One region of the Pantoea trifolii genome, then DNA from elsewhere that is predicted to be linked to it. Evidence: predicted binding sites of a transcription regulator. Region 1 holds the regulator's gene; each other region holds the start of a gene.
The links. Region 1 encodes PhoB, which activates phosphate uptake and scavenging genes when phosphate is short. Its sites were predicted from a motif close to CTGTCATAAAACTGNCNNAT; they were not measured.
Positions count from the first base shown of each region.

Region 2: a site for PhoB is predicted at 5,811-5,830, ahead of glpT (glycerol-3-phosphate transporter). Genes of this name have one in related genera too.
Region 3: a site for PhoB is predicted at 1,442-1,461, ahead of pstS (phosphate ABC transporter substrate-binding protein PstS). Genes of this name have one in related genera too.
Region 4: a site for PhoB is predicted at 6,402-6,421, ahead of phnC (phosphonate ABC transporter ATP-binding protein). Genes of this name have one in related genera too.

Region 1 is NZ_JANIET010000001.1:1,040,000-1,048,012, forward strand. Features, by position in the region: gene sbcD (exonuclease subunit SbcD) at 1-868, opposite strand, end outside; gene phoB (phosphate response regulator transcription factor PhoB) at 1,066-1,755, shown strand; gene phoR (phosphate regulon sensor histidine kinase PhoR) at 1,776-3,086, shown strand; gene NQH49_RS04725 (PstS family phosphate ABC transporter substrate-binding protein) at 3,613-4,539, shown strand; gene NQH49_RS04730 (cobalamin-independent methionine synthase II family protein) at 4,706-5,809, shown strand; gene brnQ (branched-chain amino acid transporter carrier protein BrnQ) at 6,212-7,531, shown strand; gene proY (proline-specific permease ProY) at 7,599-8,013, shown strand, end outside.
Region 2 is NZ_JANIET010000001.1:230,400-238,412, reverse strand. Features, by position in the region: gene NQH49_RS01055 (dienelactone hydrolase family protein) at 1-682, shown strand, start outside; gene metE (5-methyltetrahydropteroyltriglutamate--homocysteine S-methyltransferase) at 724-2,994, opposite strand; gene metR (HTH-type transcriptional regulator MetR) at 3,130-4,062, shown strand; gene NQH49_RS01040 (YehS family protein) at 4,156-4,635, shown strand; gene NQH49_RS01035 (carboxylate/amino acid/amine transporter) at 4,769-5,638, opposite strand; gene glpT (glycerol-3-phosphate transporter) at 5,978-7,318, shown strand; gene yigL (sugar/pyridoxal phosphate phosphatase YigL) at 7,352-8,013, opposite strand, start outside.
Region 3 is NZ_JANIET010000001.1:13,906-21,918, reverse strand. Features, by position in the region: gene pstC (phosphate ABC transporter permease PstC) at 1-201, opposite strand, end outside; gene pstS (phosphate ABC transporter substrate-binding protein PstS) at 291-1,334, opposite strand; gene glmS (glutamine--fructose-6-phosphate transaminase (isomerizing)) at 1,509-3,338, opposite strand; gene glmU (bifunctional UDP-N-acetylglucosamine diphosphorylase/glucosamine-1-phosphate N-acetyltransferase GlmU) at 3,469-4,839, opposite strand; gene NQH49_RS00080 (F0F1 ATP synthase subunit epsilon) at 5,003-5,422, opposite strand; gene atpD (F0F1 ATP synthase subunit beta) at 5,447-6,844, opposite strand; gene atpG (F0F1 ATP synthase subunit gamma) at 6,908-7,774, opposite strand; gene atpA (F0F1 ATP synthase subunit alpha) at 7,827-8,013, opposite strand, start outside.
Region 4 is NZ_JANIET010000001.1:2,590,003-2,598,015, reverse strand. Features, by position in the region: gene phnF (phosphonate metabolism transcriptional regulator PhnF) at 1-153, shown strand, start outside; gene phnG (phosphonate C-P lyase system protein PhnG) at 150-596, shown strand; gene phnH (phosphonate C-P lyase system protein PhnH) at 596-1,171, shown strand; gene NQH49_RS12125 (carbon-phosphorus lyase complex subunit) at 1,171-2,247, shown strand; gene NQH49_RS12120 (alpha-D-ribose 1-methylphosphonate 5-phosphate C-P-lyase PhnJ) at 2,240-3,088, shown strand; gene phnK (phosphonate C-P lyase system protein PhnK) at 3,078-3,839, shown strand; gene phnL (phosphonate C-P lyase system protein PhnL) at 3,935-4,639, shown strand; gene phnM (alpha-D-ribose 1-methylphosphonate 5-triphosphate diphosphatase) at 4,636-5,772, shown strand; gene phnN (ribose 1,5-bisphosphokinase) at 5,772-6,302, shown strand; gene phnC (phosphonate ABC transporter ATP-binding protein) at 6,474-7,304, shown strand; gene phnD (phosphonate ABC transporter substrate-binding protein) at 7,331-8,013, shown strand, end outside.

The DNA of each region.
Region 1 (8,013 bases):
TCTCCGCCATCGAGCCTTTCAGCATCTGCATCGGCTGGAAGTGCGGAATGATCAGCGGCGTCACGTCCTTAAGCTTGTCGGAAAATTCCAGCAGGAAGACGCTTTTCTCGCGACCAAGCTCATCAAAACTGAGCGGAATTGGTGAGCCGCTGTAACGAATATGTTCGCTGTTGGCGATGCGCTGGGCGCGATGGATGTGACCGAGCGCGATGTAATCCGCTGGCGGAAACGCCTGCGCCGGGAAGGCATCCAGCGTGCCGATATAGATGTCGCGCACCGAATCGCTTTTAGTGACGCCAACGGTGGTGAGATGGCCGGTGGCGATAATCGGCAGCGTACTGCTCATTGACTGCGCGGCGGCGAAACAGCGCTGATAATGCTGCTCGATCGCCTCCAGCAGCGAGATCTGTTTTTCGCGACCGGATTGGCCAGCCTGGCTGCGCAGAATGTCACGCGGACGCAGAAAAGGAATGGCGCACAGCAGCGCACCCGACACGCCATCGCGCTGCTTCAGGGTTAACACCTGTTGTTCTCCCTGCGGCGTGGCGCTGGTGATCACCTGCGTATTCAGGCAGGCCAGCAGCTCGCGTGATTCATTCAGCGTCGCCACCGAATCGTGATTGCCCGCCAGCACCACCAATTGACAGCCGCTTGGCTGCAGCGCCACCACAAAACGGTTAAACATTTCACGCGCGTAGCTCGGCGGCGAACCGGTATCAAACAGATCACCCGCGATAATCAGCGCATCCACCTGATGCTGCACAATCTGATCCAGCAGCCAGTCGAGAAACGCCTGATGTTCCCGCGCGCGACTTTTGCTGTAAAAGAACTGACCGAGATGCCAGTCAGCGGTGTGAATGATGCGCATGTTTGCTCCGTGCTCTGTTTAGCGAAGGCGAATTATAACCACTTAAGATCACAAAGAAAAAAAGCAGATTTTTATTGTGACATTTCTGTTTTTTATCTATCTATCTTAGGGCGGCTTTTTCATAAAAGTGTCACAAAACTGACGCATAATGGCGCCGCAAATCCCCGTGACACGTTGTCACACTAGCAGGAGTTACAATGGCTAAGCGCATTTTGGTTGTGGAAGACGAAGCTCCCATCCGTGAAATGTTATGTTTCGTGCTGGAACAGAATGATTACCAGCCTATTGAGGCGGAAGATTATGACAGCGCGATTGGTAAGCTGATCGAACCCTGGCCTGATTTAATTCTGCTGGACTGGATGTTGCCCGGCGGCAGCGGAATTCAGTTTATTAAGCATTTGAAGCGTGAAGCCATGACGCGTGACATCCCGGTGATGATGCTGACGGCGCGCGGTGAAGAAGAGGATCGCGTGCGCGGTCTGGAAGTGGGCGCGGATGATTACATCACCAAGCCATTCTCACCCAAAGAGCTGATGGCGCGTATTAAAGCGGTGATGCGCCGTATTTCACCGATGGCGGTGGAAGAGGTGATTGAGATGCAGGGCCTGAGCCTTGATCCATCCTCACATCGCGTGATGTCGGAAACCACGCCGCTGGAGATGGGGCCGACCGAATACAAACTGCTGCACTTCTTTATGACGCACCCGGAACGCGTGTACAGCCGCGAACAGCTGCTGAACCACGTTTGGGGCACCAATGTGTATGTCGAAGATCGCACCGTCGATGTGCATATTCGCCGTTTACGTAAAGCGCTGGAATTGACCGGCCACGATCGCATGGTTCAAACCGTTCGCGGAACAGGGTATCGTTTCTCTGCCCGCTACTAAACGTAAACGGAGTTTTTACCGTGCTGGAACGACTCTCCTGGAAGAGATTGTTGACCGAGCTGGCGCTGGTCTGTTTACCTGCGCTGGTGTTGGGTCTGTTGTTCGGATATCTGCCGTGGTTACTGCTGATTGCGGTGACCGGCGTGATGTTCTGGCACTTCAGCAATCTGATGCGTCTGTCGCACTGGTTGTGGGTCGATCGTTCAATGACGCCGCCCACCGGACGCGGCAGCTGGGAACCGCTGTTTTATGGCCTGTATCAGATGCAGTTGCGCAACCGGCGTCGCCGCCGCGAGCTGGGCAATCTGATCAAACGTTTCCGCAGCGGTGCCGAATCGCTGCCGGATGCGGTGGTGCTGACCACCGAAGAGGGCACCATTTTCTGGTGCAACGGCTTGGCGCAGCAGCATCTTGGCCTGCGCTGGCCGGAAGATAACGGCCAGAACATCCTCAATTTACTGCGTTATCCTGAATTCTCCCGCTATATCCGCCAGCGCAAGTTCGACACACCGCTGACGCAGATCCTTAATAATCAGCATCATATGGAATTCCGCGTGATGCCTTACAGCGAAGGACAGTGGCTGATGGTGGCGCGTGATGTCACCCAGATGCACCAGCTGGAAGGCGCGCGGCGCAACTTCTTTGCCAACGTCAGTCATGAACTGCGCACGCCGTTAACGGTATTGCAGGGCTATCTGGAAATGATGGACGACGCGGTAATGAACGAGCGCACGCGCAGCAAGGCGTTACATACTATGCAAGAGCAGACGCGCCGCATGGACAGCCTGGTGAAGCAGTTGCTGACCTTGTCGCGTATCGAAGCGGCGCCAGCCATCGATCTGAAAGAGACGGTGGATGTGCCGGGCATGCTGCTGCTATTGCAGCGTGAAGCGGAAACGCTGAGCCAGGGACGTCACACCATCCATTTCCATACCGATCCGCACCTGAAAGTGTTCGGCAACGATGAGCAGTTGCGTAGCGCCATTTCCAACCTGGTCTACAACGCGGTGAATCACACGCCGGATGGCACGCGCATCGACATCAGCTGGTTGCGTACCAAACAAGGCGCGCAGTTTAAGGTGTGCGATGACGGGCCGGGCATCAGCGAACAGCATCTGCCGCGCCTTACAGAACGCTTCTACCGCGTGGACAAAGCGCGTTCACGCGCCACCGGCGGCAGCGGGTTGGGGCTGGCAATCGTGAAGCACGCGCTGGGCCATCATAATGCGCGGCTCGAGATCACCAGCGTGCCGCATCAGGAAACCTGTTTCAGCTTCCTGCTGCCGCCACGCTTGATTGTGGCTAGCGCGCTGCAAGCGCAGGTTAATTAAGGTTTGCACATCCATGGCGTAATGCCGCTCAGTTAAGCACAGAGCGGCTTTCGTTCGCCCTAAGCTGAGGCAGTTGCAGCACCCTTGTGCGGCGACCGAGCAGAGAGCGCCTGGCCGCGCCCTCTGCACTCCCGGGCCTTGCGCCAGCCCAACCCGCCGCTGCGCGGTACCTTCACTCATTCACGATTCCTGACGGACCGGTGGCGATTCGCTCCTGCTCAGCGCCACCTCTCGCCGCATCCATGCGGCTCGCCCTGGAATCCCTCAATCGTTCAGCGGTTTGGGATGTCGCCTCAACACCCGCGCTGCACCATAAAGGCATAATTTTGACTCGCCATCGCTACAAGTCTCGTAGGGTCGCCATTTATGGCGACCAGGTGCGCATAAATGCGCACCCTACGGGATTTTCGTAGGGTTGCCATTTATGGCGACCGCTTCGCGCTTAACTGACAACCCTTACGCAATTTATTGCGCGATAAATCACGCCGCTCCAGAATAGGCGTCTCATTAAATTGCGGAATCGCCCATGAAATCGCTGTTGCTATCCCTCTCGCTGCTTTGCTCTGCTTTGGCACACGGCCAACAAACCATGCTAACCGGCAATCTGAGCAGCGTCGGATCGGATACGTTGGGTTATCTGATGACCCTGTGGGGCGAGGATTTTAGCCGCCAGTCGCCGGGCGTGAACGTTCAGGTGCAGGCGGCGGGATCGTCTACCGCACCGACCGCGCTGGCCGCCGGTGCTGCACAATTGGGCGCGATGAGCCGCCCGATGCAGATCGACGAACGTCAACTGTTCATTGCGCGCTACGGCTATCCGCCGCTGGCGGTGCCGGTGGCGATGGATGCGCTGGTGGTGGTGGTCAATCAGGACAATCCGCTGCCGCGCATCGCGCCGCAACAACTCGATGCGCTGTTTTCCATCACGCGCCTGTGCGGCGGACAGCTGGTGCCGCAGCGCTGGGGCGATCTCGGTTTAAGCGATAATCAATGGGCAACGCGCAGCATCCAGCGTTATGGCCGTAACTCGGCGTCGGGTACCTGGGGCTTCTTCAAGCAGCAGGCGCTGTGTAAAGGCGATTTCCGTGCTGACGTCGCTGAATTCCCCGGTTCCGCGGCGGTGGTGCAAGCCGTTGCCGCCACGCCCAACAGCATCGGTTACGCCAGCTTTGGCTTTCATCTCAGCGGCGTGAAAATGCTGCCGGTGGTCACGGCGAATGGCGACAGCGTGATGCCGGATGCCGAATCCATTCGCAGTGGCCGCTATCCGTGGTCGCGCCCGCTCTACATCTACGTCAACAAAGCGCCTGGCAAACCGCTGCCGCCGCTGGTGAATGCCTTTCTGCATCAGGTGTTGTCGCCACAAGGTCAGCGCCGGGTGAGCGAGGCCGGTTATCTGCCGTTGTCAGACAGCCAGATGGCGCGAGCGCGGGCGGCCATTGAGGGAAATTGAAGAACGTGCATCTGAACATGAAATAGTTTCATGTAAGCTGAATTTTCTTCCGTTGCTGAAAGGGCAACAGCGTGGCATTCTCTTTGGACATATAGCCATCCAGATGGCCAAAATAACCCAGCGAAATTATACCCTGACGCAACTAAGCGCTCAGCGAGGAGATAAGATGCCACGTCATAACCCGTTCCGCGCCGATACCGTCGGCAGTTTTCTGCGTCCCGCTGCCATCAAGCAGGCGCGTGTGCAGTTTGCCAATGGCGACATCAATGCTGATCAACTGCGTCAGGTTGAAGATCGCGAAATACGTCATGTGGTGGAGCAGCAGCGCGCCAATGGCCTGCAGATCGTTACCGATGGTGAATTCCGTCGCGCATGGTGGCACTTCGACTTCTTCGGCGATCTGCACGGCGTTGAGCTGTTCGAAGCGGAGCAGGGCATTCAGTTCAATGGCGTGCAGACCAAAGCGCACGGCGTGAAAGTCACCGGTAAAGTAGCCTTTAATCCGGAACACCCAATGCTGGATCACTTCCGCTTCCTGCAAAGCGTAGCGGGCGATGCGGTTGCCAAGATGACCATTCCCAGCCCAAGCGTGCTGCACTTCCGCGGTGGCCGCAAGGTGATCGATGCCACAGTCTATCCCGATCTGAAAGAATACTTCGCCGATCTGGCGCAGACCTATAAAGACGCAATTAACGCGTTTTACGCGGCTGGCTGCCGTTATCTGCAGCTGGATGACACGGTGTGGGCCTATCTGTGCTCTACCGACCAGCAGCAACAGATCCGCGAACGCGGTGAAGATCCGCAGGAGCTGGCGCGCATCTATGCTGAGGTGCTGAACACCGCGCTGGAAGGCAAGCCAGAAGATCTGACCGTCGGGCTGCATGTGTGTCGCGGCAACTTCCGCTCGACCTGGATCTCCGAAGGTGGCTATGAGCCGGTTGCCGAAGTGCTGTTTGGCGGCGTAAATATCGATGCCTTCTACCTTGAGTATGACAACGAACGTTCGGGTGGCTTTGAGCCGCTGCGCTTCCTCAAGCCGGGTCATCAGCAAGTGGTGCTGGGTTTGATCACCACTAAAACCGGTGAGCTGGAAGATGCGGAACAGGTAAAAGCGCGTCTGCAGGAAGCAGCACAGTTCGTCAGCCTCGATCAAATCTGCCTCAGCCCGCAGTGTGGTTTTGCCTCTACCGAAGAGGGCAACAGCCTGAGCGAAGAGCAACAGTGGCAGAAGATTCGTCTGGTGGTCGATATAGCAAGAACAGTCTGGTAATTCCGTAAAGTTAGCCAAACAGGCGCGTAAATCGCGCCTTTTGTGCATCTTAAGGGCGATTTATGCAAAGAGATCTCCCGTGCTGAGGAAACTTTTAGCAAATCATCTGAGGTGTTTTCCTACAATTCCACCGTGATTCACTGCTTTCTCCCGCTATCTTGTTATATCCTTCTGGTTTTTCGATCCCGTATTGCCTTTCTTCGCTATAAACGTTCTAATTTGCGCCGTTGTCGATTTATCCCTCTGCGAACAGAAGAAAAGTAGATTAAATCACCTGCGCTTTAACGATTAGTCCCGCATAACACGCTGGTCTTGCCGAATAAGTCCTTGTTTTAGCGCATCCAGAGGACAACACGAACTCAACTTCCACCGCAACATTAGCTACAGGCAGTACAGAAGTTTATGACACATCGTTTAACCTCCAAGGATATCCTGGCGCTGGGCTTCATGACGTTTGCCCTGTTCGTTGGCGCAGGAAATATCATCTTCCCACCGATGGTGGGGATTCAGTCTGGCGAACACGTTTGGATTGCGGCCTTCGGCTTCCTGATTACCGCGGTTGGCTTACCGGTGATCACTGTTATCGCGCTGGCGCGCGTGGGCGGCGGCATTGATGCACTGAGCTCACCGATTGGTAAAGCCGCAGGCTTGCTGCTGGCGACCGTTTGCTATCTGGCTGTTGGCCCGCTGTTTGCCACGCCGCGTACCGCTACCGTTTCCTTTGCCGTCGGTATTGCACCGCTGACCGGCGACGGCGCGCTGCCGCTGTTCATCTATAGCCTGATTTACTTTGCGCTGGTGATCGGCATCTCGCTGTATCCGGGCAAATTGCTGGATACCGTTGGTCACTTCCTCGCACCGCTGAAAATTCTGGCGCTGATTGTGCTCGGCGTTGCCGTGCTGATCTGGCCTGCCGGTGGCGTTTCGCCGGGCACCGAAGAGTATCAGCGTGCGGCCTTCTCCAGCGGTTTCGTTAATGGTTATCTGACCATGGATACGCTGGGTGCGCTGGTGTTCGGTATCGTTATCGTCAATGCGGCGCGTTCACGCGGTGTTGAAGATGCCAAACTGCTGACGCGCTACACCATGCTGGCGGGTATTATCGCGGGTATCGGTTTGACGCTGATTTACCTGACGCTGTTCAAGCTCGGTAACGATAGCGGCGCATTAGTGGCGCAGAGTGCCAACGGTGCTGAGATTCTGCATGCTTACGTGCAGCAGACCTTCGGCGGCATGGGCAGCTTCTTCCTCGCCGCGCTGATCTTCGTCGCCTGCATGGTGACGGCGGTGGGCCTGACCTGCGCTTGTGCAGAATTCTTTGCGCAATACGTTCCGCTGTCGTATAAAACGCTGGTATTTATTCTGGGTCTGTTCTCGATGGTGGTGTCGAATCTCGGCCTGAGCCATCTGATTCAGATCTCGATTCCGGTGCTGACGGCGATTTATCCGCCTTGCATCGTGCTGGTGGTGCTGAGCTTCACGCTGAAGTTCTGGAACAAAAGTTCGCGTATCATCGCGCCGACCATGCTGGTAAGCCTGCTGTTCGGTATCGTTGATGCCATCAAAACCACCAGCTTTAAAGATGTGTTGCCGCTGTTCAGCCAGCATCTGCCGCTGGCCGATCAGGGGCTTTCCTGGTTGCCGCCATCGCTGGCGATGCTGGTGATTGCTGCGGTAGTTGATCGGGCAAAAGGACGTGAGCAGGTCGCGGTTCATCAGTAAGCGGCATTGCTGTTAATTTCAACCACGGGCTTGCCCGTGGTTTTTCATTTTCAAGGTACTGAGTGTTATGCAAGAAACCAATAAGCTCAAACGCGGACTGAGCACGCGCCACATTCGCTTTATGGCGCTGGGATCGGCGATTGGCACCGGGCTGTTCTATGGCTCGGCGGATGCCATCAAAATGGCAGGCCCAAGCGTGCTGCTGGCCTATATCATCGGCGGCGCGGTGGCGTACATCATCATGCGGGCGTTGGGTGAGATGTCGGTCAACAACCCGCAGGCCAGCTCATTCTCGCGCTATGCGCAGGATTATCTTGGCCCGCTGGCCGGTTATATCACCGGCTGGACCTACTGTTTTGAAATCCTGATTGTGGCGATTGCCGACGTCACGGCTTTTGGTATCTACATGGGTGTGTGGTTCCCCGATGTGCCGCACTGGATTTGGGTGTTGAGCGTGGTGCTGATTATCGGCGCCATCAACC
Region 2 (8,013 bases), 810 kb from region 1:
TTATGCCCGACCAAAAGAGTATCAAGGCACCTTGCCGGTGGTGTTGGTGGTGCAGGAGATTTTCGGCGTGCACGAGCATATCCGCGATGTCTGCCGCCGTCTGGCGCTGGAAGGTTATCTGGCGATCGCGCCCGAACTCTATTTTCGTGAAGGCGATCCCAACGATTACAACGATATTCCCACGCTGTTCAAAGAGCTAGTGAGCAAAGTTCCAGATTCGCAGGTGTTGTCCGATCTCGATCATGTGGCCAACTGGGCCACGCGCCACGATGGTGATATCCGTCGTCTGGCGATTACCGGTTTCTGCTGGGGCGGACGCATTAGCTGGCTGTTTGCCGCGCACAATCCGCAGGTGCGCGCGGCGGTGGCATGGTATGGCCGTATAGACGGTGAGAAGACGCTGAAGCAGCAGAAGCATCCGATTGATATCGCGGTAGATCTGAACGCGCCAGTGCTTGGCCTCTACGGTGGTCAGGATGAGAGCATTCCGCTGGAGAGTATTGATAAGATGCGTCAGGCGCTGCACGCCGCCAATGCCAAAGCAGAGATCGTGGTGTATCCGGATGCCGGACATGCTTTCAACGCGGATTATCGTGCCAGTTATCACGCCGATTCCGCCAAAGATGGCTGGCAACGTATGCTGGCGTGGTTCGCGCAGCATGGCGTGGCGCCGAACGCCTAATAAAAAGGGGCGCCTCTGCGCCCCCATCTCATTTACCGCGACTAAGCCGTTTCACCCCGCAGGTTTTGCGCCGCTTTGACCATATTCGCCAATGCCTGACGGGTTTCCGTCCAGCCCCGGGTTTTCAGGCCACAATCTGGATTCACCCACAAACGCGCTTCCGGAATGCTCTGCGCCGCTTTGCGCAGCAACTCTTCCATCCACTCCACGCTCGGCACGTTCGGTGAGTGAATGTCATACACGCCCGGACCGATTTCGTTGGGATAGTCGAACTCCTTGAAGGTATCCAGCAGATCCATATCGGAACGTGAGGTTTCGATGGTGATGACGTCCGCATCCAGCGCGGCAATCGAATCCATAATGTCATTGAACTCGCAATAACACATGTGGGTGTGAATCTGGGTGTCATCCTGCGCCACGGCGGCATTGAGACGGAATGCATCCACCGCCCAGGTCAAATACGCGGCCCAATCGGACTGATGCAGCGGCAGACCTTCGCGCAGTGCCGGTTCATCGATCTGAATAATGCCGATCCCGGCTTTTTCCAGATCTTCCACTTCATCACGCAGCGCCAGCGCAATCTGTTTGGCGATGGTTTCACGGCTCACATCTTCACGCGGGAATGACCAGCAAAGAATCGTTACCGGACCGGTCAGCATGCCTTTCACCGGCTTGTCGGTCAGCGACTGCGCGTACTTCGCCCACTCAACGGTGATGGCTTGTGGACGGCTCACGTCGCCGATGATGATCGGGGGTTTAACGCAGCGTGAACCGTAGCTCTGAACCCAGCCGTTTTGGGTGAACACGAAGCCGTCGAGGTTCTCGCCGAAGTATTCCACCATGTCGTTACGTTCTGCTTCTCCGTGCACCAGCACATCGAGGCCCAAACGTTCCTGCTCAACAATCGCCTGTTTGATGTGTTCGGCGATGCCGGTGCGGTAGTTACCGCCATCAATGTTGCCTTTTTTAAAGTCGAGACGTAGGCCGCGAATTTCGGTAGTTTGCGGGAATGAACCGATGGTGGTGGTCGGCCACGCTGGCAAGTTGAAGCGGTTACGCTGCGCTTTGGCGCGTTCGGTGTAGTGGCTGGTACGTTCAACATCTTTGGCCTGGATTTTCGCCAGACGCTCGCCGACTGCGGCATTGTGCACACGCGTGGAGTTGGCACGCGCACGAATCGGTGCGCTCCACTCCACCAGCGAAGCGGCATCGTTGTTGTTCAGCGCCTGACTCAGCAGTGCAAGCTCCGCACACTTCTGCAGGGCAAAGGCGAACCAGCTTTTCACTTCTTCATCGAGGCGCGTTTCCACGCTGAGATCGATTGGGCTGTGCAGCAGCGAACAAGATGATCCGATCCACAATTGTTGACGCTGGCCCACCAGCGGTTGCAAGCGTTCAAACCAGCTGCTGAGATCCGCGCGCCACACGTTACGGCCATTGATCACGCCGACGGAGAGCAGCCAATCTGCCGGGATCTGCTGGTTTAACTGTTGGATGTCGTCTTTGCCGTGCACCAGGTCAACGTGCAAGCCTTGCACCGGCAGCGCTTTGATCATGTCGAGGTTCTGGCCGATGCTGTCGAAATAGGTGGTGAGCAGCAGTTTGCTTTCACCCTGCAGCGCGTCGTAAGCCGGTTTGTATGCATCGCGCCACGCCTGCGGCAATTCCAGCGCCAGTGCAGGTTCGTCGATTTGTACCCATTCGATGCCGCGTTTTTTCAGTTCCGCCAGCACCTGTTGGTAAACCGGAAGAATGTCTTTGAGCAATGAAAGGCGATCGAAAGGCACACCTTTCACTTTACCCAGCCACAGATAGGTCACCGGGCCGAGTAGCACCGGTTTAATCTTGTGGCCGAGCGCCAGCGCTTCGTCGACTTCATCCAGCAGTTGGGTCCAGGTCAGTTTGAACTGCTGGCCTTGCGTGAATTCCGGCACCATATAGTGATAGTTGGTGTTGAACCATTTAGTCATTTCCGCCGCCGCCGCCGGTGTACCGCTTGGTGCGCGGCCACGACCGAGGCGGAACAGCGTGTCGAGATCAACGGATCCATCTTTGTTCTGGTGGCGTGCGGGCACGTTACCCAGCAGCAGGCTGGTTGTCAGCACGTGATCGTACCAGGCAAAATCGCCGACCGGCAACAGATCGACGCCCGCCTCTTTCTGCTGTTGCCAGTGACGGGCGCGCAGTTCGCGCCCCACCGCCAGCAGCTCTTCCTGTGAGCTTTTACCTGCCCAGTAGCTTTCCTGTGCTTTTTTCAATTCACGACGCAATCCAACGCGAGGGAAACCGAGAGTGTGGTTCAGAATGGTCATTTTCTGTTCTCCAGATATTATTAACTGAATAGGGTGCAGAGATGTTTAGCCGTCCAGATGTTTACACCGCCATAATCTGCGGGTACTGTATGTTCCTCAAGCGCAATTTGTTCAATCTCGATGTGAAGGATTCTCATGATCGAACTCAAACACCTGCGGACGCTGCAGGCGTTACGGAACACCGGCTCGTTAGCCGCCGCCGCCTCACATCTTCATCAGACGCAATCGGCGTTGTCTCACCAGTTCAGCGATCTGGAGCAGCGGCTGGGCTTTCGTCTGTTTGTGCGCAAAAGCCAGCCGCTGCGTTTTACGCCGCAGGGAGAGATTTTGCTGCAGTTGGCCGAGCAGGTTTTGCCGCAGATTCAACAGGCTTTGCAGGCGTGTCATGAGCCGCATCAGGCCACGTTGCGTATCGCGATTGAGTGTCACAGCTGTATTCAGTGGCTGACGCCTGCGCTGAATAATTTCCGCCAGAGCTGGCCGCAGGTAGTGATGGATTTCAAATCCGGTGTGACCTTTGATCCGCAACCCGCATTGCAGCAGGGCGAATTGGATGTGGTGTTGACCTCCGATATTCTGCCGCGCAGCGGATTGTTCTATTCACCGATGTTCGATTTTGAAGTGCGTTTGGTGATGGCACCGGATCATCCATTGGCGCAGCTTGAGCATATTTCCCCGGAAGATATGGCCGATGAGGTATTGATGATCTATCCGGTGCAGCGTCAGCGTTTAGATGTGTGGCGCCATTTCCTGCAACCTGCGGGCGTAAGCCCGGCTTTGAAGAGCGTGGACAATACGCTGTTACTGATTCAGATGGTGTCGGCACGCATGGGCATCGCCGCGCTGCCACATTGGGTGGTCGAGAATTTTGAGCAGCAAGGTTTGGTGGTGACCAAGACTTTGGGTGATGGCCTCTGGAGCCGCCTGTATGCCGCCGTACGCGAAGGCGAGCAGCGTCAACCGGTGATGGAAGCCTTTGTGCGGTTTGCCCGTCAGCACGCCTGTGAACACCTGCCCTTCGTGCGCGATGCCGCGCGTCCCGGCTCACTGCAAACCCTCTCATCCTGATGTTGTTGGGCGGCGAAGGTCGCCCGCGCTGTTATCCCTGTCCCGCCTGCTCTATAATGCGCCGCCTCAACCCGCGACCAAGAGAGTTTCACCATGATGAGTAACGATGTTCTGCGCAGCGTGCGCTATATGCTTGATTTGAGCGATAGCAAAGTGGTGGAGATTTTTGCCTTAGCGGGGAGTGAAGTGCCGCTGGAAGACGTGCAGGCGTGGATGAAGAAGGATGACGATGCTGCGTTTCGTAAGCTGCCGGATGTGTTGATGGGTTATTTCCTCAACGGTCTGATTTTTTACCGTCGCGGTAAGAGTGAAGATGCGCCCGCGCCTTCGATTGAGCGCCGCATGAATAACAACATTTTCATGAAGAAATTGCGTATCGCGTTTGAGCTGAAGACCACCGATATCCCGGATGTGCTGCTGAAAGCGAACTTTAAGATTTCACAGGCTGAGGTTGGCGCGATTTTCCGCAATCCAGACCATAAGAATTTCCGCGAATGCGGTGACCAGATTCTGCGTAATTTCCTGAAAGGTTTGACGATGATTCATCGTCCGGGGCCGGCTAAGAAAGCGTAATCGCTTCTTTGTTCGAGCCGGGTCAGGGATAGCGCGGCAGATCGCAAAGAGTAACCACTTCCCTGTGGAGCAGCCTCGCCATCCATGGCTCGGATGCTTTGCTCCTCTGCCGCGCTATCCCCTCCCTTTCGGCCTAGGCGTGGCTTTTGGTGGTCTTGCCGAGCACCCAGCGTTTATGTACGTACAGGGATGCAAAAATCACGGCGGCACCGGCGATAAAACTTGGCCAATGCGGTTTCTCCTGCCAGATCGCCAGATTCACCAGCAAGCCAGCAGGCACATGCATGTTGTTCATAATACCCAACGTGCCAGCATCCACCTGCGTCGCACCGTAGTTCCACATGAAGTAGCCCAAACCTGAAGCCGCCACGCCCAGCCAAACCAGAATGCCCCACTGTAGCGAGGTGGTGGGCAGTTTGTTCGGATTGCCCCACAAGCTCCAGGCGATCACCGCGATAATCACTGCGCCCAGATAGAACCATGAAAACGCGGTGTGCTGCGGCATCGGCCGGGTTTCCTGCAGACGCTTGTAGCCCACCATGCCGATGGCGAAGCAGATATTTGCCGCCTGCACCAGCAGCAAGCCGAACCAGAAATGATCGCTGACTTTGTCGTAACGAATAATCGCCGCACCAATGACCGCCAGCAATGCGCTGAAAGCATAGCCGATACGCAGCGGACGTCGGCTGAGCAAATCGTAGATCAGCGTGACGTACAGCGGCGTCATCACAGTGAACAGCAGGAATTCGGTCACGCTCAGATAGAGATAGGCTTCAAAGCTCAGCAGGTACATGATGCCGAGCTGCAGCATGCCCACCAGCATATACAGCAGGATGGTGGAAGCACGATATCCGCGCCAGCGCAGGAACGGCAGGAAGACGATGGCGGCGAGCGCCAGACGCATTAACACAGAGAACCAGGAATCCACCTGACCTGCGAGGTATTCCCCGATTAAACTGAAGGAAAAAGCCCACAGAATGGTGGTAACGATCAGTAACGGCACGGTAACGATCTCAAAATGAACAGTGGCGTTAGTGTAAACAAACTGTCGCGATTGGCGTGAACTATCTGGTTTACGATTGTACAAAATGACGACAATTAGTTTTAACTGATCGCCTATTCGCCTGGATAAAAATGCGCGAAATACAACATTTCCTGGTTTTTATCGCTCTCTAATGTCATAAAACTGTAACATATGTGTCACATGTCACAGTAACCGCGCGTGACCATCACTATCCTTTGCGCGAAATGGAAACTTCGCTTTTCCATTTTTAACGTCTGTTGCTTTTGCCCCAACCTGCTGGGAATCCATAACTATATTGCGCCCTGGAGGGCCACACTCATGTTGAGTATCTTCAAACCTGCACCGCATCGCCCGCAAGTGGCCGATGATCGTGTCGATCCACTCTATCGTCGCCTGCGCTGGCAAATTTTCCTGGGAATATTTTTTGGCTATGCCGCCTACTATTTGGTGCGTAAGAATTTTGCGCTGGCGATGCCTTATCTGGTGGAACAAGGTTTTTCGCGCGGCGATCTCGGCTTTGCGCTATCGGGCATTTCCATCGCTTACGGATTCTCAAAATTCATTATGGGTTCGGTATCGGACCGCTCGAATCCGCGCGTGTTTTTGCCCGCCGGATTAATTCTCGCTGCGGCGGTGATGCTGGTGATGGGGTTCGTGCCGTGGGCCACCTCCAGCATCATGGTGATGTTTGTGCTGCTGTTCCTGTGCGGTTGGTTCCAGGGCATGGGCTGGCCGCCGTGCGGGCGTACCATGGTGCACTGGTGGTCGCAGAAAGAGCGCGGCGGAATCGTATCGGTGTGGAACTGCGCGCATAACGTCGGTGGCGGTATTCCTCCGCTGCTGTTCCTGCTTGGCATGGCGTGGTTTAACGACTGGAAAGCCGCGCTGTACATGCCGGCGTTTGGCGCCATTCTCATCGCCATTATCGCCTTTGCCTTGATGCGCGATACGCCGCAATCCTGCGGTTTGCCGCCAATTGAAGCGTGGAAGAATGATTATCCGCCGGATTACAACGAGGAGCACGAGCAGGAGCTGACGGCGAAGCAGATTTTCATGCAGTACATTCTGCCCAATAAGCTGCTGTGGTACATCGCACTGGCGAACGTGTTTGTGTACCTGCTGCGTTACGGCATTCTCGACTGGTCGCCGACCTACCTGAAAGAGGTGAAGCACTTCACGCTGGATAAATCCTCGTGGGCCTACTTCTTCTATGAATATGCCGGTATTCCCGGCACGCTGCTGTGCGGCTGGATGTCGGACAAAGTATTCCGCGGCAACCGTGGCGCAACCGGCGTGTTCTTTATGACGCTGGTGACCATCGCCACCGTGGTGTACTGGCTGAACCCACCAGGCAATCCAGGCATCGACATGCTGTGCATGATTGTGATCGGCTTCCTGATTTACGGTCCGGTGATGTTGATTGGCTTGCACGCGCTGGAGCTGGCGCCGAAAAAAGCGGCCGGAACGGCAGCGGGCTTTACCGGGCTGTTTGGCTATCTCGGCGGATCGGTAGCGGCCAGTGCCATTGTCGGTTACACCGTGGATTACTTCGGCTGGGACGGCGGATTCATTGTGATGATTGGCGGATCGGTGCTGGCGGTGATTCTGCTGCTGCTGACCATGGTCAGTGAACATAAGCACAAGAAACAGCTGGTATAACCAGAACGGGCCGGTGATAACCGGCCCATTTTTTTACGCGAGGAACAGCTTTCGCAGCGTGTGCGGGACGGCGTCATCCGCGTTGCTGCCAATCACGTCCAGCGTCGGCAAGGTATCTTTCAGGCGCTGCTGTGCATTACGCATGATGCAGCCTTTACCTGACATGCTGAGCATCTCCACATCATTCATGCCGTCGCCGAAGGCTATGCACGCTTTCAGCGAGTGGCCGAGCTGTTTCGCTACCGCTTCCAGCGCGTGACCTTTGGAAACGCCGCCCGCCATCACTTCCAGGCACGTTGGCAGCGAGAAGCTGACATTCACGCGATCGCCCCAGCGCGCTTCAATCGCCTGCTCCATTGGAACCAGGCGCTCCGGATCTTCGCAGGTGAAGAACACTTTGCTGATGCCGTCGGTCGGCAGCATGCCCGGCTGGTAAACCTGATAGTTAAATACCGATTCGCGGAAATAGTCCTGCTCATCCGGACGATGACGGCTCATGAACCACTCATCGTCGCGATAAACGTGCGTCAGGATGTGCTCGTCATGATATTGCAGGCCATACAAATCGCTGGCGATGTCGGCGTCGAGGTTGTGGCTGAACACCAGTTCACCTTCGGCGTTGTGCACGCGCGCACCATTGGACGTGATCATATAAGCCGGAATGCCGAGCTTATCGCGCATCTGTCCGACGTCGA
Region 3 (8,013 bases), 1.0 Mb from region 1:
TTCGTTTGGCGCATCCCAGGTTTTATTCCACAGGAAAGAGAAACCAAATTTTTGGATGCTTGGCCAGGAGGAGAAAATCAGGGAGACGATAATGCCGCCCATCAATAACAACACGATAAGCGCGGAGAGCTTCACCAGCGCGCCGAAAATCATGTCGCCTTGTTTACCGGGGGCTTTGAACGTCGGCTTAGTGGCAGCCATAGAATTCTCTGTTCTCAGGAGGATGTCAGGGCGGCACGCAGGCCGCCCATTGGGGTTGGCCAACCGTCTCGGCTGGCCAGGTAAATCGGTTACTGATACAGCGCTTTACCGGAGCTATCTTTGATGTTCGCTTTCCACGCTGCACGAATCTGGTTAGCAACGCTTTCTGGCAGCGCGGCGTAATCCAGGTCGGTTGCGGTTTTGCTGCCACCTTTGTAAGCCCAGTCGAAGAACTTCAGCACTTCGCTACCTTTCTCCGCATTCGCCTGATCTTTGTAAATCAGGATGAAGGTGGTTGAGGTGATCGGCCATGCTGCGTTGCCTTTCTGGAAGGTCAGATCCTGAGCAAAGGTTTTGCTCCAGTCTGCGCCTTTCGCGGCGTTCGCAAAGCTCTCTTCGCTTGGTGCGACCGCTTTACCATCGGCATCAACCAGTTTGGTGTAGGTCAGGTTGTTCTGCTTGGCGTAAGCGTATTCCACATAGCCAATTGAACCCGGCAGACGCTGTACAAATGCGGCCACGCCGTCGTTACCTTTACCGCCCAGACCGGTCGGCCAGTTAACGGTGTTACCTTTACCGATTTTGCTGTTCCACTCTTCGTTCACTTTCGCCAGGTAGCTGGTGAAGACGAATGAAGTACCGGAACCGTCAGCGCGGCGAACCACGTTGATGTTGGAATCTGGCAGTTTCACGCCTGGGTTCAGTTTAGTGATCGCCGGGTCGTTCCACTTTTTGATGGTACCGAGGTAGATGTCGCCCACGGTTTTACCGTCGAGAGTCAGTTCACCTGATTTCACACCTGGGATGTTAACCGCCAGCACCACGCCACCAATCACGGTAGGGAACTGGAACAGGCCATTTTTCTGCAGATCTTCTTCTTTCATTGGTGCATCAGACGCACCGAAATCGACGGTTTTCGCGATGATTTGCTTCACGCCGCCTGAAGAACCAATACCCTGATAGTTGATTTTGCTACCAGTGGCTTGCTGGTACTCGGCTGCCCACTTGGCATAAACCGGCGCCGGGAATGTCCCGCCTGCGCCCGTCAGATCGGTTGCTGCAAAAGCAGAGACCGCGCTTACTGCGAAGGTGGCGGCGAGGATTCGGGCTACGGTGCTACGCATCAGTGTCATGTTCCCTCCAGGGGATTTAAAAAACAGGCTCAATGCCTTTTTAGTAGGAGTTAGTGATTGCTGCTGGAGGGAAAATAGGACAGTTTGATGACAGTGAAATGTACGAAATATGACAGTTATATGACAGCATGTAGAAATGAAGCGGGCCCATTGCGGGCCCACTCTTGTTACTGATTATTCAACGGTAACCGATTTCGCCAGGTTACGTGGTTGATCAACGTCGGTGCCTTTAATCAGCGCCACATGATACGAGAGCAGCTGTAGCGGCACGGTGTAGAAGATCGGTGCAATCACCTCTTCTACATGCGGCAGAGAGATGATTTTCATGCCATCGCTGTCGCTGAAACCGGCATCCTGATCGGCAAACACGTACAGCAAACCGCCGCGCGCGCGTACCTCTTCAATATTGGATTTCAGCTTCTCCAGCAGTTCGTTGTTCGGCGCGACCACGATCACCGGCATATCGGCATCAATCAGCGCCAGCGGGCCGTGCTTCAGCTCGCCCGCCGCATAGGCTTCGGCGTGGATGTAGGAGATCTCTTTCAGCTTCAGCGCGCCTTCCATAGCGATTGGATACTGATCGCCACGGCCAAGGAACAGCGCATGATGTTTATCCGAGAAACCTTCCGCCAGATTTTCGATCACTTTGTCCTGCGCCAGCATCTGTTCGATGCGGCTCGGCAAGGCTTGCAGCGCGTGCACAATTTCGTGCTCGATTTCGGCTTTCATGCCGTGCAGACGCCCCAGTTTCGCCACCAGCATCAGCAATACCGCCAGCTGCGTGGTGAAAGCTTTGGTCGAGGCAACGCCAATTTCGGTACCGGCTTTAGTCATCAGCGCCAAATCGGATTCACGCACCAGCGATGAACCGGCCACGTTACAGATCGCCAGCGAACCGAGATAACCCAGCTCTTTTGACAGGCGCAGTGCCGCCAGCGTATCGGCGGTTTCACCCGATTGTGACAGCGTGATCAGCAGGCTATTTTTACGCACCGCAGATTTGCGATAACGGAATTCCGAAGCGATTTCCACATCACAAGGCAGGTTGGCGAGCGACTCAAACCAGTAGCGCGACACCATGCCGGAGTTGTATGACGTACCGCAGGCGATGATCTGAATATGCTCGACCTGGCTCAGCAGCTTTTCAGCATCCGGACCGAGCTCGCTGAGATCGACTTCGCCGTGATTAAAACGACCGGTGATGGTGTTTTTGATCGCGTTCGGCTGCTCGTAAATCTCTTTCTGCATGTAGTGACGATAGATGCCTTTGTCGCCGGCATCGTATTGCGCGGTCGATTCGATTTCGGCGCGCTTAGCCGTGTTACCGTCACGATCGATAATGGTGACTTCGCGGCGGGTGATCTCGGCAATATCGCCCTCTTCCAGATAGATGAAGCGACGCGTCACCGGCAGCAGTGCCAGCTGATCGGAAGCAATAAAGTTTTCACCCACGCCACGGCCAATCACCAGCGGGCTACCGGAACGCGCCGCCACCAGCAGCGACGGATCGCGGCTGTCCATGATCACCATGCCATACGCACCGCGCAGCTGCGGAATGACGCGTAGCACCACTTCACGCAGCGTGCCGCCCTGCTTCTGCTCCCAATGCACCAGATGCGCCACCACTTCGGTGTCAGTTTCTGAGGCAAAGTGATAGCCGCGCTCAAGCAACTGCGCGCGCAGCGGCTCATGGTTTTCAATGATGCCGTTGTGCACGATGATGATGTGCTCAGAAACGTGCGGATGCGCATTGGCCTCCGACGGCTCACCGTGGGTCGCCCAGCGCGTGTGTGCGATACCGGTGCCGCCAATCAGCGGCTGCTGCTCTGCGGCTTCCGCCAGGTTCTGCACTTTGCCCAGACGACGCAGGCGCGTCATGTGGCCCTGACGATCGACAACGGCTAATCCCGCTGAGTCATAACCGCGATATTCAAGACGACGCAAACCTTCCAGCAGAATTTCTGCGATGTCACGCTGCGCTACTGCACCAACAATTCCACACATAGTAATTTCCTGACTTCATGGCTTTCGGCCATTGCGTTGTCATCTGACCTGATTTCCCCGAGCCTTGTAGAGAGTGGGGATATTTTTTTATGGCACTGCAAACAGGCCGATCGTTGTCGGCCTTTAAAATTTATTTTTTCTTAACAGGGCGCTGCCAGCCCGATTTTTGATTCTGCTCTTTACGGTTGTAGACCAGATCCGCCGCGGTGACATCTTTCATCACCGTGGTGCCGGCAGCGATAGTGGCGCCGCTCGCTACGGTTACAGGTGCTACCAATTGCGTATCGGAGCCGACAAACACGTTATCGCCGATGATGGTTTTGAATTTGTTGGCGCCGTCATAATTGCAGGTGATGGTGCCCGCGCCAATATTCACCCCCGCGCCAATTTCCGCATCGCCAAGATAAGAGAGATGACCGGCTTTCGAGCCTTTGCCGAGCGTCGCTTTCTTCATCTCTACGAAGTTGCCCACGTGCGCTTCTTCCGCCAGCTCGCTGCCCGGACGCAGACGCGCAAAAGGCCCAACCGTACAGGCGGCGGCTAAGGTGGCATCTTCGATCACCGAATAGGGACTGATTTCGCAGTCGTCAGCAATCACGCTGTTTTTGATGATGCAGCCGGCACCGATTTTGACGCGGTTGCCGAGCGTAACCTTGCCTTCGATGATCACATTGGTGTCGATCTCCACATCGCGGCCGTGTTGCAGCGAACCGCGCAGATCGAAACGCGCCGGATCGCGCAGCATCACACCCGCCAGCAGCAGCTTTTCTGCCTGCTCACTTTGATAGACACGCTCAAGCGTTGCCAGCTGCAGGCGGTTGTTAACGCCGTCGGTTTCGCTGATGCGCGCCGGATGCACCGCATTGATCACGCGGCCTTCATGGTGCGCCATGGCGATGATATCGGTGATGTAGAATTCGCCCTGCGCATTGTTGTTGTTCAGCTGCGCCAGCCAGCGCTTGAGGTCGCCGCCGTTGGCAATCAGGATGCCGGTGTTAATTTCCTGAATTTTCAGCTGTTCTGGCGAGGCATCTTTCTGCTCGATAATGCCGGTCACCGTGTCGTTTTCACGCACAATACGGCCGTAGCCGGTTGGGTTATCCAGAACCACGGTGAGTAAACCGATGCCACCAGCGGGTTTTGCATCGCGCAGACGCTGCAAGCTGGCCTGCGAAATCAGCGGCACATCGCCGTACAACATCAGAATATCTTCGTCATCGGCAAAGAAAGGGGCGGCCTGCTGCATCGCGTGGCCGGTACCGAGTTGCTCGGCCTGCAGCACCCAGTTGAGTGCGTTATGCGCTAACGTCGATTGCAGCAAATCTCCGCCGTGGCCATAAACCAGATGGATCTGCTGGGCGCCCAAACCGGTGGCGGCATCAATCACGTGTTGAACCATCGGTTTGCCTGCAAGGGTGTGCAGAACTTTGGGCAGGTCGGAATACATTCGGGTGCCTTTGCCAGCGGCCAAGATCACCACACTCATCGCGTTCGTAGACATAACTATCCTGATTCTCTTCAACTGTCGAAAGTGTAAGGTTTAACCCCGAGATTACTACATTTTTCTCGGGTCGAAATTAGCCGGGCTCAGCGCCAGGCGGCAAATTTTGGGCAAAAAAAATGCCAACCCAAAGGGCTGGCATTTCGTGACGCATAAAGCCTGATTACATCGCTTTTTTGGTCAGCTCGATGACACGCAGTTTCGCGATGGCTTTCGCCAGTTCCGCAGAAGCCTGAGCATAGTCCACGTCGCCGTGGCTGCTGTTCATGTGCTCTTCTGCTTTACGTTTCGCTTCCAGCGCGCGCGCTTCGTCAAGGTCTTCACCGCGAATCGCGGTGTCGGCCAGAACGGTGGTGCTGCCAGGCTGAACTTCCAGCACGCCGCCAGAGAGGTAAATAAACTCCTCTTCGCCGTGCTGTTTCACGATGTGAATCATACCAGGCTTGATGGCTGTCAGCAGCGGGGCGTGGCCAGGACGAATCCCCAACTCACCTTCGCTACCTGACACCTGGATACGCTCGACCAGACCGGAGAACATTTGTTGCTCCGCGCTGACCACGTCCAGATGATAAGTCATAGCCATACCATTCCTCCTGGGAAACCTAAATTACAGTTTCTTCGCTTTTTCTACGGCTTCTTCGATAGCGCCGACCATGTAGAACGCCTGCTCTGGCAGGTGGTCGAATTCGCCTTCCATGATGCCTTTGAAGCCACGGATGGTGTCTTTCAGGGTCACGTACTTACCTGGAGAACCGGTGAAGACTTCAGCAACGAAGAACGGCTGAGACAGGAAGCGCTGAATCTTACGCGCACGTGCCACCAACAGTTTGTCTTCTTCAGACAGCTCGTCCATACCAAGGATGGCGATGATGTCTTTCAGTTCCTGGTAACGCTGCAGCAGAGACTGCACGCCACGCGCAACGTCATAGTGCTCCTGACCCACGATCAGTGGATCCAGCTGACGGCTGGTTGAATCCAGCGGGTCAACGGCTGGGTAGATACCCAGAGAGGCGATCTGACGGCTCAGCGTAACGGTTGAGTCTAAGTGAGCAAAGGTGGTTGCTGGTGACGGGTCAGTCAAGTCATCCGCAGGAACGTAAACGGCCTGTACAGAGGTGATTGAACCGGTCTTCGTGGAGGTAATACGCTCCTGCAACACACCCATCTCTTCTGCCAGCGTTGGCTGATAGCCTACCGCAGATGGCATACGACCCAGCAGTGCTGATACTTCAGTACCGGCCAGGGTGTAACGATAGATGTTGTCGATGAACAGCAGAACGTCACGGCCTTCATCACGGAATTTTTCCGCCATGGTCAAGCCGGTCAGTGCTACGCGCAGACGGTTACCCGGCGGCTCGTTCATCTGACCATACACCAGCGCTACTTTATCGATAACGTTGGAGTCAGTCATTTCGTGGTAGAAGTCGTTACCCTCACGAGTACGCTCACCCACGCCAGCAAATACCGAATAACCTGAGTGCTCAGCCGCGATGTTACGGATCAGCTCCATCATGTTTACGGTTTTACCAACACCCGCACCACCGAACAAACCGACTTTACCGCCCTTAGCGAACGGACACATCAGGTCGATAACCTTGATGCCGGTTTCCAGCAGTTCCTGCGAGTTAGACTGATCTTCATAAGAAGGTGCTGCACGGTGAATAGAGGAAACCTCTACTACAGTGCCGTCGTCATTCTGCAGGTCGCCTTTCATGTCGATTGGCTCACCCAATACGTTCATGATACGGCCGAGGGTTGCTTTACCAACCGGAACCTGGATAGGTTTTTTCAGGTCAGTAACTTCCAGACCGCGCTTCAGGCCGTCAGAAGTACCCATGGCGATGGTACGAACCACGCCACCACCCAGCTGCTGCTGAACTTCCAGCACCAGACGAGCATCACCATTTTTCACCTCGAGAGCGCTGTATACCTGCGGTACCGCGTCCTGAGGGAATTCGACGTCAACTACGGCGCCGATAATCTGGACAATCTTTCCAGCTGCCATCTTGAATCCTCTACCTAATACGAAAATACCCAGCCGCGCTCGCGCGACAGGATATATGCCTGGTTAAACCGCGGAGGCTCCCGAGACGATCTCGGTAAGTTCCTGGGTGATGCTGGCCTGACGAGCTTTGTTGTAAACCAACTGCAGCTCTTTGATCAGGTTTCCGCCGTTATCGGTTGCAGCTTTCATCGCAACCATACGTGCGGCCTGCTCACTGGCCAGGTTTTCCACCACACCCTGATAAACCTGCGATTCGACGTAACGACGCAGCAGGGTATCCAGCAGCGCTTTCGGATCGGGTTCGTACAGGTAATCCCAGGTCTTCGCCTTCATCTCTTCTTCACCTTCCGCTGGCGGTAACGGCAGCAGTTGGGTAATGGTCGGAGTCTGAGACATGGTGTTATTAAACTTGTTGGCAACGATATACAGCTTGTCGATGCGACCTTCATCATAGGCCTGCAACATCACTTTTACCGGGCCGATCAAATCAGACAGTGCAGGCTTATCGCCCATACCGGTGACCTGTGCCACGATGTTGCCACCTACAGAGCCGAAGAATGAATTGCCTTTCGAACCGATAACGGCCAGATCGCTCTGTACGCCTTTATCTGCCCAGCCTTTCATATCTGCCAGCAATTTTTTGAACAGGTTAATGTTCAAACCACCACAAAGCCCGCGGTCAGTCGAAACGACCAGGTAGCCGACGCGCTTAACGTCACGCTCATCCAGGTAAGGGTGCTTGTATTCCAGATTACCCAGAGCAAGGTGACCAATCACTTTGCGCATGGTATCTGCATACGGACGGCTGGCCGCCATGCGTTCCTGCGTTTTACGCATTTTGGAGGCGGCGACCATTTCCATCGCTTTGGTGATCTTCTGCGTATTTTTTACGCTTCCGATCTTACTACGTATTTCTTTTGCGCCGGCCATTAGCTTCTCCTCAAAGCCTTGCGGCCTGCCTTTTCAGACAAGCCGCCAGACATTACCAGGACTGGGTTGCTTTAAACGTTTCGAGGAGGCCTTTCAGCTTCTCTTCGATTTCGTTATTGAAGTTACCCGCTTGGTTGATTTCAGCCATCAGCTCAGCGTGATCGCGATCCGCGAACGCCAGCAGAGCGGCTTCGAAGCTGCCGACTTTCGCCAGTTCAACATCGTTCAGATAGCCGCGC
Region 4 (8,013 bases), 1.6 Mb from region 1:
CAGGCCAAAGAGTGCAAGCAGCTGGAGATTGCGCTGCAGTCGCCGCTGCTGTGCGTACGCACCCTGAATAAACACCGCGACGGTCAGGTAGCGGAATACTCCGTCAGCCTGACGCGTGGCGACATGATTGAACTGACTCTGGAGCACGAATGACACAGCAAACAGCCCGCCAGCATTGGCTCTCGGTGCTGGCGCACAGCGATGCCAACCAGCTCGAGGCGCACTGGCAGCCGTTACGCCTCAACGCGGATTTTGAACGTATCCGTCCGGCAGAAACCGGCTTAACCCGTTTGCAGGCGCGTATGGGCGGCAGCGGCAAGCGCTTCGTGATGGGCGATGCCACGGTAACGCGCGCGGTAGTGAAACTGCACGACGGCACGCTCGGCTTTAGCTACGTGCTGGGGCGCGACAAAGCGCACGCTGAACGCTGCGCGCTGATTGATGCGCTGCTGCAACAGCCGGAAACCCAGGCGCTGTTGCAGGAAAAATTGATTGCCCCGCTGGCGGCACTGCGTGAAGAGCAGCGTCAGCTGCGCGCGCGTGAAATCGCCAGCTCCAAAGTGGATTTCTTTACGCTGGTTCGCGGAGATAACTGATGACTTTACTGGCAAGTTTTAACCATCCGGTGGCTGATGCCCAACGTGCCTTTCGCCGCATTCTCAAAGCGATGAGCGAGCCGGGCGTGATGGTGTCGCTGCCGCTGCAACAGGGCTGGGGCGATCTTTCGCCGGCGGCTACAGCGGTGCTGCTGACGCTGGTCGATCAGGAGAGCGCATTGTGGCTGGATAATCGCATTGATAACGACGTGGTGCGCAGCAACCTGCGTTTCCATACCGGCGTGCCGATTGTCGATGAGCGCGATGCCCCCTTTGCGCTGACGCACGCGGCGGCCAATCCCGATCCGGCGCTATTCGCCTCTGGCGACAATCTGTCCCCGGAAAAAAGCACCACGCTGATTGTGGAAGTGCCGTCACTGAGCGGCGGTTTAACGCTGCGTCTTTCTGGTCCCGGCTTACGTGAATCACGTGCCATTGCGCCGCAACTGCCGGAAGCGATTCTGCACTATCTGCGCGAGCGTCCGCATCCGTTCCCACAGGGCGTGGATCTGATTTTCACCTGCGGTGAAGTGATGATGGCGCTGCCACGCACCACCGACGTGGAGGTGTGCTGATGTACGTTGCGGTGAAAGGGGGCGAAAAGGCGATTGCCAGCGCCCATGAGCTGCAGGCCGATCTGCGCCGTGGCGATCGCGACGTCGCCGAACTGGGCTGCGATCAGGTCGCGCAACAGCTGGGTTTAGCGGTCGATCGCGTGATGACCGAAGGCGGCATCTACGATCCGCAGCTGGCGGCCTTAGCGATTAAACAGGCGAGTGGCGATCTGGTCGAAGCGATCTTCCTGCTGCGCGCCTATCGCACCACGCTGCCGCGCCTCGCCGACAGCCTGGCGCTAAAAACAGAGGAGATGCGCCTCGAACGCCGTATCTCCGCCGTCTACAAAGATCTGCCGGGCGGCCAGGTTCTCGGTCCAACCTACGATTACAGCCATCGTCTGCTTGATTTCACGCTGTTAGCAAACGGCGAAACGCCCGCCGCACCGCGTGACCATCAGGCGCTGCCCGAGCGCTGTCCGCACGTGTTCAGCATGATGACCGCAGAAGGATTAGCAGCACGCGAAGAGGATGACGGCAGCGAGCCGTGCGACATCACCCGCGAACCGCCGGGTTATCCGGCCACGCGTGCCGCACGCCTGCAACAGCTGGTGCGCGGCGACGAAGGTTTCTTGCTGGCGCTGGGCTACTCGACGCAGCGCGGCTACGGTCGCAACCATCCGTTCGCGGGCGAAATTCGTACCGGCTATCTCAGCGTCGCCATCTGCCCGGAAGAGCTGGGCTTTGAAATTGAGATTGGCGAAATCCTGCTGACCGAATGCGAGATGGTCAACGGCTTCACCACCGAAACTGACAGCGCACCGCACTTTACGCGCGGTTACGGCCTGGTGTTTGGTCGCTCCGAACGCAAAGCGATGGCGATGGCGCTGGTGGATCGCGCGTTGCAGGCGTCTGAGTACAACGAACGCATTGCCGGTCCGGCGCAGGACGAAGAGTTTGTGCTGTCGCATGCCGACAACGTGGAAGCGGCGGGCTTTGTCTCGCATCTGAAACTGCCGCACTACGTCGATTTCCAGGCGGAGCTTGAGCTGCTGAAACGGCTGCGCCAACAGCATCAGGAGCAGAACCATGAGTGAGTTAACCGGCTACAACAACGGTTATCTGGATGAGCAGACCAAACGCACCATCCGCCGCGCCATATTGAAAGCGGTGGCGATTCCCGGTTATCAGGTGCCGTTTGCCGGACGCGAAATGCCGATGCCGTACGGCTGGGGCACCGGCGGCATTCAGATCACCGCCAGCATCATTGGCGATGCCGATGTGCTCAAGGTGATCGATCAGGGCGCGGATGACACCACCAATGCGGTATCGATTCGCCGCTTCTTCCAGCGCGTCAGCGGCGCGGGCACCACCGAAGCGACCCGTGACGCCACGCTGATCCAGACGCGTCACCGCATTCCGGAAACGCCGCTCGAGGAAGACCAGATCCTGATTTTCCAGGTGCCAATCCCCGAGCCGCTGCGCTTTATCGAGCCGCGCGAGACCGAAACCCGCACCATGCACGCGCTGGAGGAGTACGGCATCATGCAGGTAAAACTGTATGAAGATATCGCCCGCTACGGCCACATCGCCACCACTTACGCTTATCCGGTGAAGGTCAACGATCGCTACGTGATGGATCCGTCGCCAATCCCCAAATTCGACAACCCGAAGATGCACATGATGCCGGCGCTGCAGCTGTTTGGTGCCGGGCGGGAAAAACGCATTTATGCGCTGCCGCCCTACACCAAAGTGGAAAGCCTCGACTTCGACGATCACCCGTTCAGCGTGCAGCAGTGGGAAGAACCCTGTGCGCTGTGCGGTTCGCGCCACAGCTACCTCGACGAGGTGGTGATGGATGACGCCGGTACGCGCATGTTTGTCTGCTCCGATACCGATTTTTGCCACCAGCAGCAGGAACAACAGCATGCACAGTGAACAACCGCTGCTTGCGGTCAACAATCTCACCCACCTTTATGCGCCCGGTAAAGGCTTTGAAGAGGTGAGTTTTGAGCTCTATCCCGGCGAAGTGCTAGGCATCGTGGGGGAATCCGGATCCGGTAAAACCACCTTGCTGCGCAGCCTGTCGGCACGCCTGGCGCCGCAGCACGGCAACATTCTCTATCGCGCCCAGGATCTCTATCAGCTGAGCGAGAGCGATCGCCGCCGCTTGCTGCGTACCGAATGGGGCGTGGTGCATCAGCATCCGCTCGACGGTTTGCGTCCGCAGGTGACAGCGGGCGGCAATATCGGCGAGCGCCTGATGGCGATAGGTCAGCGTCATTACGGCGATATCCGCAAAGAGGCGATGCGCTGGCTGCAGGATGTGGAGATCCCCGCCAATCGCATCGACGATCTGCCCACCACGTTCTCGGGCGGCATGCAGCAGCGTTTACAGATTGCGCGCAACCTGGTGACGCAGCCAACGCTGGTGTTTATGGATGAACCGACCGGCGGGCTGGATGTATCAGTGCAGGCGCGCCTGCTGGATCTGCTGCGCACGCTGGTGCGCGAGCTGAACCTGGCGGTGGTGATTGTGACGCACGATCTCGGCGTGGCGCGGTTGCTGGCACATCGCCTGCTGGTGATGAAGCAGGGCCGCGTGGTGGAGAGCGGGTTGACCGATCGGGTGCTGGACGATCCGCATCATCCCTATACCCAGCTGCTGGTTTCATCGGTGCTGAGTTGAGATGAACAAGGTCGCCATAAATGGCGACCCTACATATGGCACGTCGTAGGGGCGCCATTTATGGCGACCTTCTCCAAAACCATCAGGACATCACTATGCAACCTTTACTGCGCGTCGAGCATCTGAGCAAAACCTTTGTGCTGCACAACCAAAGCAGCGCTGCGCTGCCGGTATTGCAGGACGCCAATCTTGAAGTCAGCGGCGGCGAATGCGTGGTGCTGCATGGCCGCTCCGGCAGCGGAAAATCCACGCTGCTGCGTGCGCTGTACGGCAACTATCAGGCCAACAGCGGCCACATCTGGCTGCAACATCAGGGCGAATGGATCGACATGGCCAACGCCCCCGCGCGGCAGATTCTGGCGATTCGCTGTCACACCGTCGGCTGGGTCAGCCAGTTTTTGCGCGTCATTCCTCGCGTGCCGACGCTGGAGATCGTCATGCAGCCGCTGCTGGAGCGTGGCACCGAGCGCGCCTTCTGCGAGAAGCGCGCCAAAGAGCTGCTGACGCGCCTTAACGTGCCGGAGCGTTTGTGGTCGCTGGCGCCGTCCACCTTCTCGGGCGGCGAGCAGCAGCGCGTCAACATCGCGCGCGGTTTTATCGCCGACTATCCGGTGCTGCTGCTGGATGAGCCAACCGCCTCGCTCGACAGCGCCAACAGCGCCGCCGTAGTGGAACTGATTGAACAGGCGCGCGCCCGCGGTGCCGCCATTGTCGGTATTTTCCATGACGAAGCGGTGCGCGAACGCGTAGCCGATCGCCTGCACGTCATGCAGCCAATGAAAGCAGGAGCAGAAGCATGATCATTAATAACGTCCGGCTGGTGCTGGAGCAGGCCGTAGTGCCGGGTTCACTGGAGATTCGCGACGGGTGCATCGCCAGCTTTAGCGACAGCGTCAGCCAATTGCCGGGCGCGCTGGATGGCGAAAACGCCTTCCTGCTGCCGGGTTTGGTGGAGCTGCACACCGATAATCTCGACAAGTTCTTCACGCCACGCCCAAAAGTGGATTGGCCGGCGCACTCGGCGATGAGCAGCCACGATGCGCTGATGGTCGCCAGCGGCATCACCACGGTGCTGGATGCAATTGGCGTCGGCGACGTGCGCGATGGCGGGCATCGCATTGAAAACCTCAACAAGATGATTGAGGCGATTCAGGACAGCAATCGCAAAGGTATTAATCGCGCCGATCACCATTTGCATCTGCGCTGTGAGCTGCCGCATCACACCACGCTGCCACTGTTTGAAAAGCTGATGAACACGCCAGAACTGTCGCTGGTGTCACTGATGGATCACTCGCCGGGTCAGCGTCAGTACGCCTCGCTGGAGATGTATCGCACCTATTATCAAGGCAAATATCAGCTCAACGACGAGCAGATGGATCAGTTTGAGCGTGAGCAGCTGGCGCTGGCCGCCGAGTTCTCCACGCCGAATCGCAACGCCATCTCCAGTTTGTGCCGTTCGCGCGGTATTCCGCTCGCCAGCCACGACGACGCTACGGCGGCGCACGTGGCGGAATCTCATGACGTCGGCAGCGCCATCGCTGAATTCCCCACCACGCTGGAGGCGGCACGCGCCTCGCGTGAATGCGGCATGCAGGTGCTGATGGGCGCGCCCAACATCGTGCGCGGCGGTTCGCACTCCGGCAACGTGGCGGCGGCGGACCTCGCCAGCCACGGCCTGCTGGATATTCTCTCCTCCGACTACTATCCCGCCAGCTTGCTGGATGCGGTGTTCCGCCTGGTGGCCGATGAGCGCAACACGCTGACGCTGCCGCAGGCGGCTGCGCTGGTGACCAGAAATCCGGCGCGGGCGATTGGCCTGCACGATCGCGGCCGCATCGCCGAAGGGCTGCGTGCCGATCTGGTGCTGGCGCATACCGAACATGGTCATTCGCACATTCGTCACGTCTGGTCGCAAGGCAAGCAGGTGTTCTGATGGCGCGCCTGATCTGGCTTACCGGGCCTTCGGGCTCGGGAAAAGACAGCCTGCTGAACGCGCTGCGGGAAGCGCCGCCGGAGAATCTGCTGATCGCCCATCGCTACATCACGCGCGCCGCCGATGCGGGCGGCGAGAACCATGTGGCGCTGAGCGAGGCGGAATTCCGACGGCGCGAGGCGCTGGGGTTGTTCGCCGTGAGCTGGCAGGCGCACGGCATGCATTACGGGCTGGGCGAGGAGATCGATCTGTGGCTGGCGCGCGGGCTGAACGTGCTGGTTAACGGTTCACGCCTGCATCTGCCGATTGTGCAGCAGCATTACGGCACGCAGCTGCTGCCGCTGGTGTTGCAGGTTTCGCCAGCGGTGCTGGAGACGCGATTGCGACAGCGTGGGCGCGAGTCGGAAGCGGAGATCGAAAGACGGCTGGCGCGCGCCGCCGAACCGCTGCCCGCGCATTGTCATGCGCTGAATAACGATGGTGCGTTAAGCGACACGCTCGAGCATCTACGCCAGCTCATTGCCCCGTAGGGTCGCCATTCATGGCGACCTGGTGCATCGGTGTAATGAGGTCACCATAAATGGCGACCCTACGGCGGCGGCGGATGCTGTCACTGTTTAATCATTTTACTGTCATCAAGCTTTCATCCGCTTTGCCCGTAATAGCGGGCAATCAACACCTCAGAAGAGATGGAGTGCAACATGGCACAGGCATTACTGAAAACCGTGGTCGACAATCCTTACCCGCATGTTACAGGGCAGGGCAACAAGGTGTTGTCGGTGCAGGGATTGTGCAAAACCTACGGCGCCAATCAGGTGCTGGATAACGTCAGCTTCGATCTGCATGCGGGCGAGTTGGTGGCGGTGATTGGCCGCTCAGGCGCAGGCAAATCGACACTGTTACACATGCTGAACGGCACCATCAGTGCGTCGCAGGGCGCCATCCTCAGCAATCGCCACGGCGAAGTGGATCGCGATGTGGTGACGCTGAATAGCCGCCAGATGCGCGAGTGGCGCACCGAATGCGGCATGATCTTCCAGGACTTCTGTCTGGTGCCACGCCTCGATGTGCTGACCAACGTACTGCTCGGTCGTTTGAGCCAGACCTCGACGCTGAAATCGTTCTTCAAGGTCTTCTCCGAAACCGACCGCGCTCGCGCTATCGAACTGCTGCAGTGGATGAACATGCTGCCGCAGGCGCTGCAGCGTGCGGAAAACCTCTCCGGCGGCCAGATGCAGCGTGTGGCGATTTGTCGGGCGCTGATGCAGAACCCGCGCATTTTGCTGGCGGATGAACCCGTGGCGTCACTCGATCCGAAAAACACCAAACGCATCATGGATGTGCTGCGTCAGGTGAGCGAGCAGGGCATCAGCGTGATGGTAAACCTGCACTCCATCGAACTGGTTAAAAGCTACTGCACCCGCGTGATCGGCATTCAGCGCGGCAAAATCCTGTTCGATGGACATCCTTCCCAGTTGACCGACGGCCTGATGCATGAGCTGTACGGCGACGAAATTAACCAGCTCCACTAACTCCCACAGCAAGAGAAAACCTAAGAATGAAACTGACTTCTTTAGCTTTACTGACTATTGCGATGGCATTTGGCGCAAACGCAGCGGATGCACCAAAAGAGTTGAACCTCGGGATTCTTGGCGGCCAGAACGCCACGCAGCAGATTGGTGACAACCAGTGTGTGAAAGATTTCTTCGACAAAGAGTTGCAGGTGGATACCAAACTGCGCAACTCGTCTGACTATTCAGGCGTGATTCAGGGCTTGCTGGGTAACAAAATCGATCTGGTGCTGAGCATGTCGCCGGCTTCGTATGCCTCGGTTTACCTGCAAAACCCGAAAGCGGTGGATGTGGTGGGCATCGTGGTGGACGACAAAGACGGGTCTCAGGGTTATCACTCAGTGGTGATCGTTAAGGCTGACAGCCCATACAAAAAGCTGGAAGACCTGAAAGGCAAATCGTTCGGCATGGCCGATCCCGATTCAACCTCGGGCTTCCTGATGCCGAACCAGGCGTTCAAGAAAGAGTTCGGCGGCACGGTGGACGATAAGTACAACAACACCTTCTCCAGCGTCACCTTCTCCGGCGGCCACGAGCAGGACATCCTCGGCGTGCTGAACGGTCAGTTCGACGGCGCGGTGACCTGGACGTCGCTGATTGGCGACCGTGAAACCGGTTATACCTCGGGTGCCTTTGGCCGTTTGATTCGCATGGATCATCCTGACCTGAT